DNA from 2 places in the Photobacterium sp. 53610 genome. Region 2 is predicted to be linked to the other one. Evidence: riboswitches for the same ligand, from Rfam matches in the RefSeq annotation. Region 2 holds a riboswitch; the other holds the start of a gene.
The links. A riboswitch is a leader RNA that binds a small molecule or an ion and turns the genes downstream of it on or off. The one in region 2 is predicted to bind lysine.
Positions count from the first base shown of each region.

Region 1: another riboswitch for lysine. It lies ahead of SPK40_RS01195 (Na+/H+ antiporter NhaC family protein); the one in region 2 lies ahead of lysC (lysine-sensitive aspartokinase 3).

Region 1 is NZ_JAXOFS010000001.1:239,247-244,233, forward strand. It holds gene minD (septum site-determining protein MinD) at 1-57, opposite strand, end outside; gene minC (septum site-determining protein MinC) at 79-741, opposite strand; gene SPK40_RS01180 (YcgL domain-containing protein) at 970-1,251, shown strand; gene SPK40_RS01185 (lytic murein transglycosylase) at 1,268-2,239, shown strand; gene SPK40_RS01190 (H-NS family histone-like protein) at 2,337-2,729, opposite strand; lysine riboswitch at 3,103-3,283, shown strand; gene SPK40_RS01195 (Na+/H+ antiporter NhaC family protein) at 3,382-4,983, shown strand.
Region 2 is NZ_JAXOFS010000009.1:5,626-10,612, forward strand. It holds gene metH (methionine synthase) at 1-921, shown strand, start outside; gene lysC (lysine-sensitive aspartokinase 3) at 1,028-2,407, opposite strand; lysine riboswitch at 2,512-2,693, opposite strand; gene SPK40_RS17880 (pyridoxal-phosphate-dependent aminotransferase family protein) at 2,947-4,065, shown strand; gene SPK40_RS17885 (PglL family O-oligosaccharyltransferase) at 4,115-4,987, opposite strand, start outside.

The DNA of each region.
Region 1 (4,987 bases), on a different contig from region 2:
GGAGGTCGTTTTTCCGACCCCGCCTTTACCTGAGGTCACCACGATAATTCGTGCCATCTGTTTTATTCCTTTTTAAAGTTATACAGCCAGATGCTCTATATTTAAATTGTTGTCTATCAAAGAGATAACGACACTCGATCCCCAGTGAGATTCCTGAATCTTATCGCTCAGCCAGTAATTGCCTGCAATGGATATCAATTCCGACTGTAGATTATGGCAGAAAATCTGAGCGTTCGTCTCCCCACTGGCTCCGGCAATTGCCCGGCCACGCAAGCACCCGTAAATATGGATGCAGCCGTCAGCAATAATTTCAGCACCAGCGCTGACATGATTCAATACGACCAGATCGCAATTTTTAGCATAAATTTGCTGCCCTGAACGAACCGGGGAACGAATCACTTTTGTGGGTTCCATGACTGGGCTGCTGGCTTTTGCCTGTCTGGCGGCATTCATGATGGCAAAACCTGCGGATTTTGCCTGAGCCTGTAAATGTGATGGCTTGCAACCACTGATGCCTACCGGGATCATCCCTGCATCCAGAATGCCTTGTCGCAACTGCCCGAAGTCAAGCTCTTGACTGGTTTTGCTGATATCAATCACCAGCGGGGCGTGAGCAAAGAATGCCGGAGCCTGCTCTACTTTATCCTTAAGGAAACTGATCGCCTGATCTAAACCGCTGTCAGCCAAGTGTAGTGATGAGAGCGTATAGCTGCCCCCTTTCAATTCTGCCGTTTTTGCCATGGCTTATTCTTCTTGCGCGGAGAATTTCGCGCTCAGGTACGTTATCACATAGGTTATAGCATGTTATATTCCCCGGCAGGTCTCAGCAAGTTCTCCTTGTCAGAGTTCGGTATAAAGTTTAAATGATGACCATGATGGTGACAGCGCTGGGCAGAATGTCCTCCGTTCAGGAATGATTTCCGTTTGTCGTGGTCAGATAGTGGTGAAGGGTAACCAGCAGGTCTGCTTATGTTTTGTGCAATCTATAAAAGTCCTAAAAAAGACAACACTTATCTATACATCAACAAGAAAGATGATTTTTCAGAAGTCCCGGAAGCGTTACTGAGCACCTTTGGCACGCCTCAGTTCGTGATGGTACTCAAACTGAGTGAAGACAGAAAACTGGCCCTGGCGGATATCAGGAAGGTGAGGGAGTCGCTGTCAACGCAGGGTTATTACCTGCAAATACCACCACCAGTGACTAATCTTCTTGAAGAATACAAAGCAAAAAAAGCACTGAATAATACCTGACGGTGAAAAAATGGATATGCGGAAGCAATGGTTAGCGGCCCTGGTGGCCTTAGGACTTGGCCTTTCATCGCCTATGGCTGCGGCGGATGAAAGTTTTGACAATTATGTAACCGGGTTAAAGCAGGAAGCGCGAGCGAAGGGAATTGATGAATCGATTCTGGAATCTGCATTTGCCAATGTGACATTTATTGAGCGTGCGGTTACAGCCGATAAAAACCAGCCGGAGAAAAAACTCACTCTGGATGAGTATTTGCCGAAAGCGGTTCCGCAATGGAAAATTGCCCAGGCAAATAAGTATTACCACCAGCACAGGAAGGCACTGGAGCGTGTTGGGCGTCAGTATGGCGTACAGCCTCGGTTCATTGTTGCTTTGTGGGGAGTGGAGAGTAATTTTGGCAAGCTGACCGGAAGTTACAGCGTGATTGAAGCTTTAACTACCCTGGCATATGAAGGCCGGCGGGAAGCTTTTTTCCGTGAGCAGATTATGGCTGCACTGAGCATTCTTCAGGACGGACATATTACTGTGAGTGAAATGAAAGGTTCCTGGGCAGGGGCGATGGGACAACCACAGTTTATGCCGACTTCTTATCTGACTTTTGCCGTGGATGGAAATGGAGACGGTAAGGCAGATATCTGGAAAACGGAAGCGGATGTCTTCGCTTCGGCTGCAAATTATCTCAGTAAATCTGGCTGGGATGATAAATATACCTGGGGACGTCAGGTGAAGGTTCCTGATGGCCTGAGCGATGATCTGAAAGGGGTGGAACCTCAGAAGCGGAAAACGTTGTCAGAATGGCAGGCATTGGGTGTGCGTCGTTTAAATGGCTCAGCATTGCCTAAAGTTGATGTAGATGCCTGGTTAGTTCAACCGGATGATAATCATGGTCGTGCTTATTTGATTTATGGCAATTATCAGACATTACTGAAATGGAATCGCTCGCATTACTTTGCGCTGGCTGTGAGTACACTAGCAGACAGTATTCACTAATGGCATAGCCATTATTTAAGTGATTGCTCTAAATTGATGTTGGAAAAAGAAAAAGCCCGGCTAAAGTTGCCGGGCTTTTTGATCAAATCGAATCAGATTAGATCTTAAAGTCGTCCAGAGATTTACCTTCATCCAGCGCCTTTTTCAGTGCTGAAGGAGTACGGCCCTGGCCAGTCCAGGTTTTCTCTTCGCCGTTTTCATCGATGAATTTGTATTTTGGCGGACGAGCAGCACGCTTGGTTTTAGTTTTACCCAGGCTTGCCATCAGTTCTTCTGGGTCAATACCGTCAGCCAGCAGCATTTCACGGTATTGGTTCAGTTTGTCTTCGCGCTCTTTTTCTTTCGCGATTTCTTCTGCATCAGACTCTTCACGTTCGGTGACAACGGTCTGAAGTTTCTCCAGAGCTTCTTTCAGTTGCTCCAGTGAATATTCACGAGCAAGTGCACGAAGACTACGAAGGTTTAATAGCGCTTTCATTGCATCAGACATTTTAAATTTCCTATTGTCGTTATACTAATAATTAGTGAGAAAGTTTATATCAGCAATAGTAATACTTTTTAAACCTGTCTGCCAAATAAAATCTCAGATTTACGGAGTTAATTCGATGGTTTTTTATCCGTGTCATAATGATTAATCGCCATCTGATGCGAAGAAATCAAATTTTTGCTTGTTAATAAATTGAGATAGTTCTAATTTTCTTAATGCGTTTGAATGTGAGTAATTTCATATTCAACATCGTAATGCTCGCTGTAAATGTAAGTAAATACAGTAAATTAGTAAGCGCTTATTCATCAGTATGAGTTAATCTTGTACTTTATAGGTTGCAAATCAGATAACAAAAAGTAGAATACGCGGTTCCTTGACTAAGGGTAGAGGTGCATTGTCTATTAGTAACTGGCGGGAGGTGACCCCGAAGAACGTCAGTGAAAGGAGCCAGTGCCGAAGTAAGGTTGAACTGTCAAAGCACCTTGCTGGGGTTGTCGCCAAATAGGGACAACACTGCCATAGTAATTTACATTTAACTATGGAGCGCTACTGTGGGGTCCGGAGAGGTGAAACCCGCCTTCCTATTTTGCTTCCCATCACGGTAAAGCCGTGTTCAGCAGTAGATCTCCAACCAAGATCGGTTGTAGTAGAGATCATGAACCTTGTAGATTTTTCCCAATCTTCCATTTCAGTCTTACCGCCCCTTGTGGCATTGAGTCTGGCAATTCTGACCCGGCGCGTTCTGTTGTCTTTAGGCATTGGTATCCTGATGGGTGCGCTATTACTGACAGACTTTAGTGCCGCGAATACCTTGTCTTATGTTGGCGGTAAAGTAAAAGGCCTCTTTATTGAAGATGGCGGTATCAATACCTGGAATATGAGTATTGTTGCTTTTCTGCTTTTATTAGGAATGACCACTGCGCTGCTGACATTGTCTGGTGGTACGCGTGCATTTGCACATTGGGCTCAAACAAAAATCAAAAGTAAACGCGGTGCAAAACTTTTAGCCGCTTTTCTTGGCGTGTTTATTTTTGTCGATGATTATTTTAACAGTCTTGCTGTCGGGTCAATTTCTAGACCGGTAACGGATCGTTTTTATGTTTCCCGTTCTAAGCTGGCTTATATTCTGGACTCGACTGCCGCACCTATGTGCGTACTGATGCCAGCCTCAAGTTGGGGGGCATATATCATTACAGTTGTTGGTGGTATTTTGGTTTCACATGGTGTTACAGAATATTCTGCACTGAGTGCGTTTATTCAACTGGCACCTATGAACTTTTACGCAGTATTTGCATTGTTGATGGTATTCGTTGTGGCCTGGTTCCAATTGGATGTTGGCCTGATGAAAAAACATGAAGTGCAAGCCAGTCATGCGCTTGGGTTTGATCATGATGAAATTCATGCCGAAGCCAAAGATCTGAATGATGAATTAGAAATTGAAGAAAGTGAAAATGGGAAAGTAAGTGATCTCATTGTTCCTATTCTTGTGCTGGTTGCAGCAACCTTATTCTTCATGATTTTTACCGGTAACCAGAGTTTGCAGGCAGACGGAAAACCTTTCTCTGTTCTGGGTGCGTTTGAATCAACAGATGTTGGTGCATCACTTTGTTACGGTGGTTTGCTGGGATTACTTTCTGCCTTGATTGCTGTCGGGCGTCAGGCAATTCCGGTTAAGCAAATTGTTCATGCTTTATGGATTGGCGCGAAATCAATGTTCGGCGCAATTCTGATTCTGTTCTTTGCCTGGACGATTGGCAGTGTGATCAGTGATATGGCCACGGGTAAATTCCTGTCGACGATGGTTCAGGGAAATATTGCTCCGGTGTGGTTGCCGGTTATTCTGTTTTTACTGTCAGGTCTGATGGCGTTTTCTACCGGAACGTCTTGGGGCACTTTCGGAATTATGCTGCCAATCGCGGGTGATCTGGCCGCTGCGACAGAAATCAGTCTGATTCTGCCAATGCTGAGTGCGGTGCTGGCGGGTTCTGTTTTCGGTGACCACTGCTCGCCAATTTCTGACACCACGATTTTGTCGTCAACAGGTGCACGTTGTAATCACATGGATCATGTGTCGACGCAATTGCCTTATGCTTTGTCCGTCGCTCTGGTGACAGCCGTGGGCTTTACCGTCTTAGGTCTGACAGACTCACTGGGGGTGTCCTTCATGGCTGCGACCGTCAGCTTCCTGCTGGTTTGTGTATGCCTTGGCTGGATTGCCAAGCGTCCTTTAAAAGGCACTCAGGAGCTGGCCAGGTAAGCTG
Region 2 (4,987 bases):
TGGAACAGTTATACGCCGCCGGTTCCTAAACAACCGGGAATCCATGTATTCAAGGATTTCAATATCGCCACCTTGCGTCGTTATATCGACTGGACACCTTTCTTTATGACCTGGTCGCTGAGCGGTAAATATCCGACTATCCTTCGCCATGAAGTCGTCGGGAAAGAGGCGCAGCGGCTGTTCGATGATGCCAATCAGCTGCTGGATGAGATCGAAGCAACCGGCATGATCAAAGCCAATGGCGTGTGCGGTCTGTTCCCGGCCAATAACATTGGTGATGATATTGAGGTTTACACGGATGAAAGCCGGGCTCAGGTTCTGACGATACTGCGTGGTCTGCGGCAGCAGACGGAGAAACCGAAAGGGCCGAATTACTGTTTGTCAGATTATGTGGCCCCGAAAGACAGCGGGAAAGCTGACTGGATTGGTGCCTTTGCCGTGACTGGCGGGATTGGTGAGTACGAGATTGCCGAGCAGTTTAAAGCCAAAGGGGATGATTATAATGCCATCATGATTCAGGCGGTGGCCGATCGTCTTGCCGAAGCGTTTGCCGAATGTATGCACGAGCAGGTGCGCAAGGAAATCTGGGGTTATGCGCCGGATGAAAATCTGGAAAATGAAGATCTGATCCGTGAGAAATATCAGGGGATCCGTCCGGCACCGGGCTATCCGGCCTGTCCGGAGCACACTGAAAAAGGTGAAATCTGGAAATTGCTGGATGCGGAAGCCAACACCGGGATGCAACTGACAGAAAGCTTCGCGATGTGGCCGGGCGCGGCAGTGTCGGGCTGGTATTTCTCGCATCCGGAGTCCCGCTATTTTGCGGTTGCACAGATTCAGCGGGATCAGATGCTGAGCTATGCTGAGCGCAAAGGCTGGGATGAGGTTGAAGCCGAGAAATGGCTCGGTCCAAATCTCTGAGGCACCTCAGCTATCGGCCATCTGAATCCGGTGGCCGCATCAAAGGTTTCGTAAGATATTAAAAAAGGCGCTCACAGAGCGCCTTGTTTGATCGGTCAGGTTCGGATTACTCGAAAATCTTACTGTGCAGATTCTGGGCAATCGGAAGTGCGTGTTCGGTTTTCACCAGGAAGCACAGGTTGTGCGGGCTGGCACCGTAACAAATCATCCGCAGCTTGTATTCATCCAACGTGTTGAAGACAGTGCTGACGGAACCTGCGGTCTGGCTCATGCGGTTTCCGATCAGAGAGATCAGACACAGATCCTGTTCGATCTCAACTCGGCACAGCTCGCTGAGGGCCGCATGTGCTCCCGGAGGAAGCGTTGGCGCGCCGCCGCCAGTTTCCGTCTGATCCATGGTCAGAGAAACGCTGACTTCAGAAGTCGAAATCAGATCGACTGAAACTTTGTGTTCAGCCAGAATACGGAACACTTCCGCCAGGAAGCCGTAAGCATGAAACATGTTCAGACTGGTCAGGGTGATCAGAGTCTGATTGTTGCGCAGGGCCAGCGCACGGAACAGGGGGGCATCACTGACCGATTTACGGATCCAGGTCCCGCCTTGCTCTGGTGCTTTGGAAGAGCCCACAAACACAGGGATCTGACGGCGAACCGCCGGGATCAGTGTAGACGGGTGAAGAATTTTGGCACCAAAGTTTGCCATCTCAGAAGCTTCGCTGAAGCTGATTTCCTTGATAGGCGTCGCTTTCGGGGCAATACGCGGATCGGTGGTATACATCCCAGGGACGTCAGTCCAGATTTCCAGCGTACCGGCATCGATCGCTTCAGCCATCAGCGCGGCGCTGTAGTCGCTGCCGCCGCGGCCCAGCGTTGTGGTACGGCCCAGTTCATCACTGCCGATGAAGCCTTGAGAAACCACAATGTTATCCTGCAGCAATGGCAACAGCTTTTCTTCTGTCAGCTGACGGATCATCTCAGGTTCCGGGCTGGCTTTTCCGAAACGGCTGTCGGTACGCATGACGTCACGGATATCATAGCGCACGGCATCGGCACCCATTTCGCACATAATTTGGGTAAACAGGTAAGTTGACAGCAGTTCGCCGTTCGCGACCAGTTGATCGGTCAGTTCAGCAGATTTCTGGACTGCGGTCTGAGTTGCAATCTCTGCAACCTGATCCAGCAGCGCCTCAATCTTTCCGGCAACGGCTTCTGGTTGCTGCAGGTCCGCCAGTACACTGTGATGGATGGCACGCAGGCGCTCCATCAGGCTGGTACGGTGCTCAGCATCAGCGACGCCGTTGGCCAGTTCGACCAGAATATTGGTCACACCGGAGCACGCACTGATTAAAACCAGCTTGGTATTCGGATTATTCATCACGATCTTGGCACTGCGGCTCATTGCTACGTAATCGGCCACACTTGTGCCGCCAAATTTTGCGACAGTAATTTCAGCGTTCTGCGCTGAAGAAAAATGTACAGGGCTCAAAATGATCTCCCACTAAACAAAGCGTAAAGTCATGGGGCAAAATTTGGGGAATCTTTCCGACTTGATGTCAGAAGAGCCGTTCGGCGAGACATGAAAAGACTGCTGCGACCAGAAGCTCTCCACCTGTGCTTGATGCTGCAGGTGACAGCCAGAAGGATTCAACCTTCAAAGCCGATACGGCAAGCCCCCTGTCTCACCGTATCTCGGCGTTGCTCCCCCTCTCTATGGTGCTTTGGGGTGGGGCCCCGCCGCATAGATACCTGGATAACGCGCCTCTTCCGTTTTCACCTGAAAAATGAGCTCTTTCAGGGTGAACAAAAATTGCCCTTATTGAATAGGAGCAGGGGGGCTTTGTCAATGCCTGAATGCATTTTTCTGTGCCGTTATTGTTACTGATCCTGCAGAAATTTGTCTCTGTCATTTCTGCGGCGTCCGGTTCTGTTATGCTCGGTTGCGATACTGAACCGATATGACCGTTGCAAATCATATTTAACGTGCTGATTGATAGGGATTTCAGCAACCATGCCAATGGAGGCCCCATGACAATTCAGAGTTTTTATCCGCCGCAGCGTACCCTGATGGGACCCGGCCCTTCAGATATTTATCCTCAGGTGCTGCAGGCGCTCAGTCGCCCGACTTTGGGCCATCTTGACCCATTATTCATCGGAATGATGGATGAACTGAAAGTCTTGCTTCAGTATGCATTTCAGACCACGAACCCGTTTACCATTGCCGTCTCTGCGCCGGGCAGTGCCGGGATGGAAGCGTGTTTTGTTAATCTGGTCGAGCCGGGCGATAAGGTGATTGTCTGCCGCAACGGGGTCTTTGGCGATCGGATGCGGGAAAATGTTGTTCGCTGCGGTGGTGAAGCCGTGCTGGTGGATAACGAATGGGGCGAGCCGGTTGATCCGTTGGCTGTTGAGGCGGCACTGAAAGCCCATCCGGATGCCAAGATCCTGGCCTTTGTTCATGCGGAAACCTCCACCGGAGCGCTCAGTGATGCCGAAACGTTGTCGAAACTGGCACGTGAACATGGCTGCCTGACGATTGTGGATGCGGTGACGTCACTGGGTGGTGTGCCGCTCAAAGTGGATGAATGGCAGCTCGATGCGGTGTACTCCGGCAGTCAGAAATGTCTGTCCTGTGTGCCGGGGCTGTCTCCGCTGACTTTTTCTCCCCGTGCGGTTGAGGCCATTCAGCAGCGTAAGACACCGGTACAGAGCTGGTTCCTGGACCAGAGCCTGGTTCTGGCATACTGGAGCGGCGAAGGCAAGCGGAGTTACCATCATACAGCGCCGGTGAACAGCCTGTACGCATTGCATGAAGCGCTGGTCCGTCTGCAAAATGAAGGGCTGGAAAATGCCTGGCAGCGTCACGCTGAGATGCATCAGTCGCTGCGTGAAGGCCTGGAAGCCATGGGAATTCGTTTTGTTGTTGAGGAAAAGAGCCGTTTGCCGCAACTCAACGCGGTCTACATTCCTGATGGTGTGGATGATGCCAAAGTGCGTCAGACCCTGCTGGAAAAATATAATCTGGAAATTGGCGCGGGTCTGGGGGCGCTGGCCGGAAAGGCTTGGCGTATCGGACTGATGGGGTATGCTGCCCGCAATGAAAATGTGGCGCTGTGTCTGAAAGCGTTGGAAGATGTATTGAAATAACCGGTAACGGATGGACAAACGGCTGCCGTGGCAGCCGTTTTTGTCTGGTTTAACCTTGTGTATTCCCAAGGCTGGCCTGATCGTTTTCTGTTTCCAGAGCAGGCTGAGCAAATACCGGCAATGCCTGCTCTGTGAAATCCAGCCCCGGGAACAGGTACCGGGCCTCTTCCCGTACATGTTCAGCCTGGCGGTGATTGTCCAGTGCCTGATGGGCGCGGATCAGATACTGATACAGAATCGGGCGCGGTAACTCCCGGGCCATGTGATCAGCCCAGGTGATAAATCCCTGTATCAGCTCATGGTTGTTCTGGTGAATCCCTACTTTCAGCTGGGTCTGATAAAAATCCCATTCGAACCGGTGTCGCCAGGCCCAGGTATTGTTCACTTTCTCAAGGGCAGTCAGATCGGGCGGTGAAGTGGCTTCAAAGCGGGTCAGCATCGCCCCGGAGTAGAGTGTCGTGAGCATAAATGCGCTGATACAGGCGGGCAGCAGGCTCCCCCCAACTTTGAATGGCTGGTGAAACCGCAGCGGCTGTTTGAAATACTTGGCGCTCAGCGAGTCGATCCAGTACAGCAGAAACAGAAAGACCACCCAATGAACCAGTGAGTGGTAGAACGGATACTCCAGCTGGGTGTGCAACGTGATCGGGAACAACAGGGCCACCAGTGCCAGCTGGGTATTGGCCGGGGCGCGCCTTATTTTTGCCAGCACGGCGGCGGCTGCAATGAGCAGCGCCAGCAGCGGCAGGATCCCGCCTTCACTGGCCCAGAACAGCAGTTCGTTGTGCGGATGGTCCAGACCGGCCAATCCGTAAGGCTGCGCTGGATCGGCCTGATGCCATTGCGCCGTCTGCATCAGATAGGCATGTTCGAAATTGCCGTATCCGACGCCCCGCATGGGCGCATGCAGGAACATCTCTGT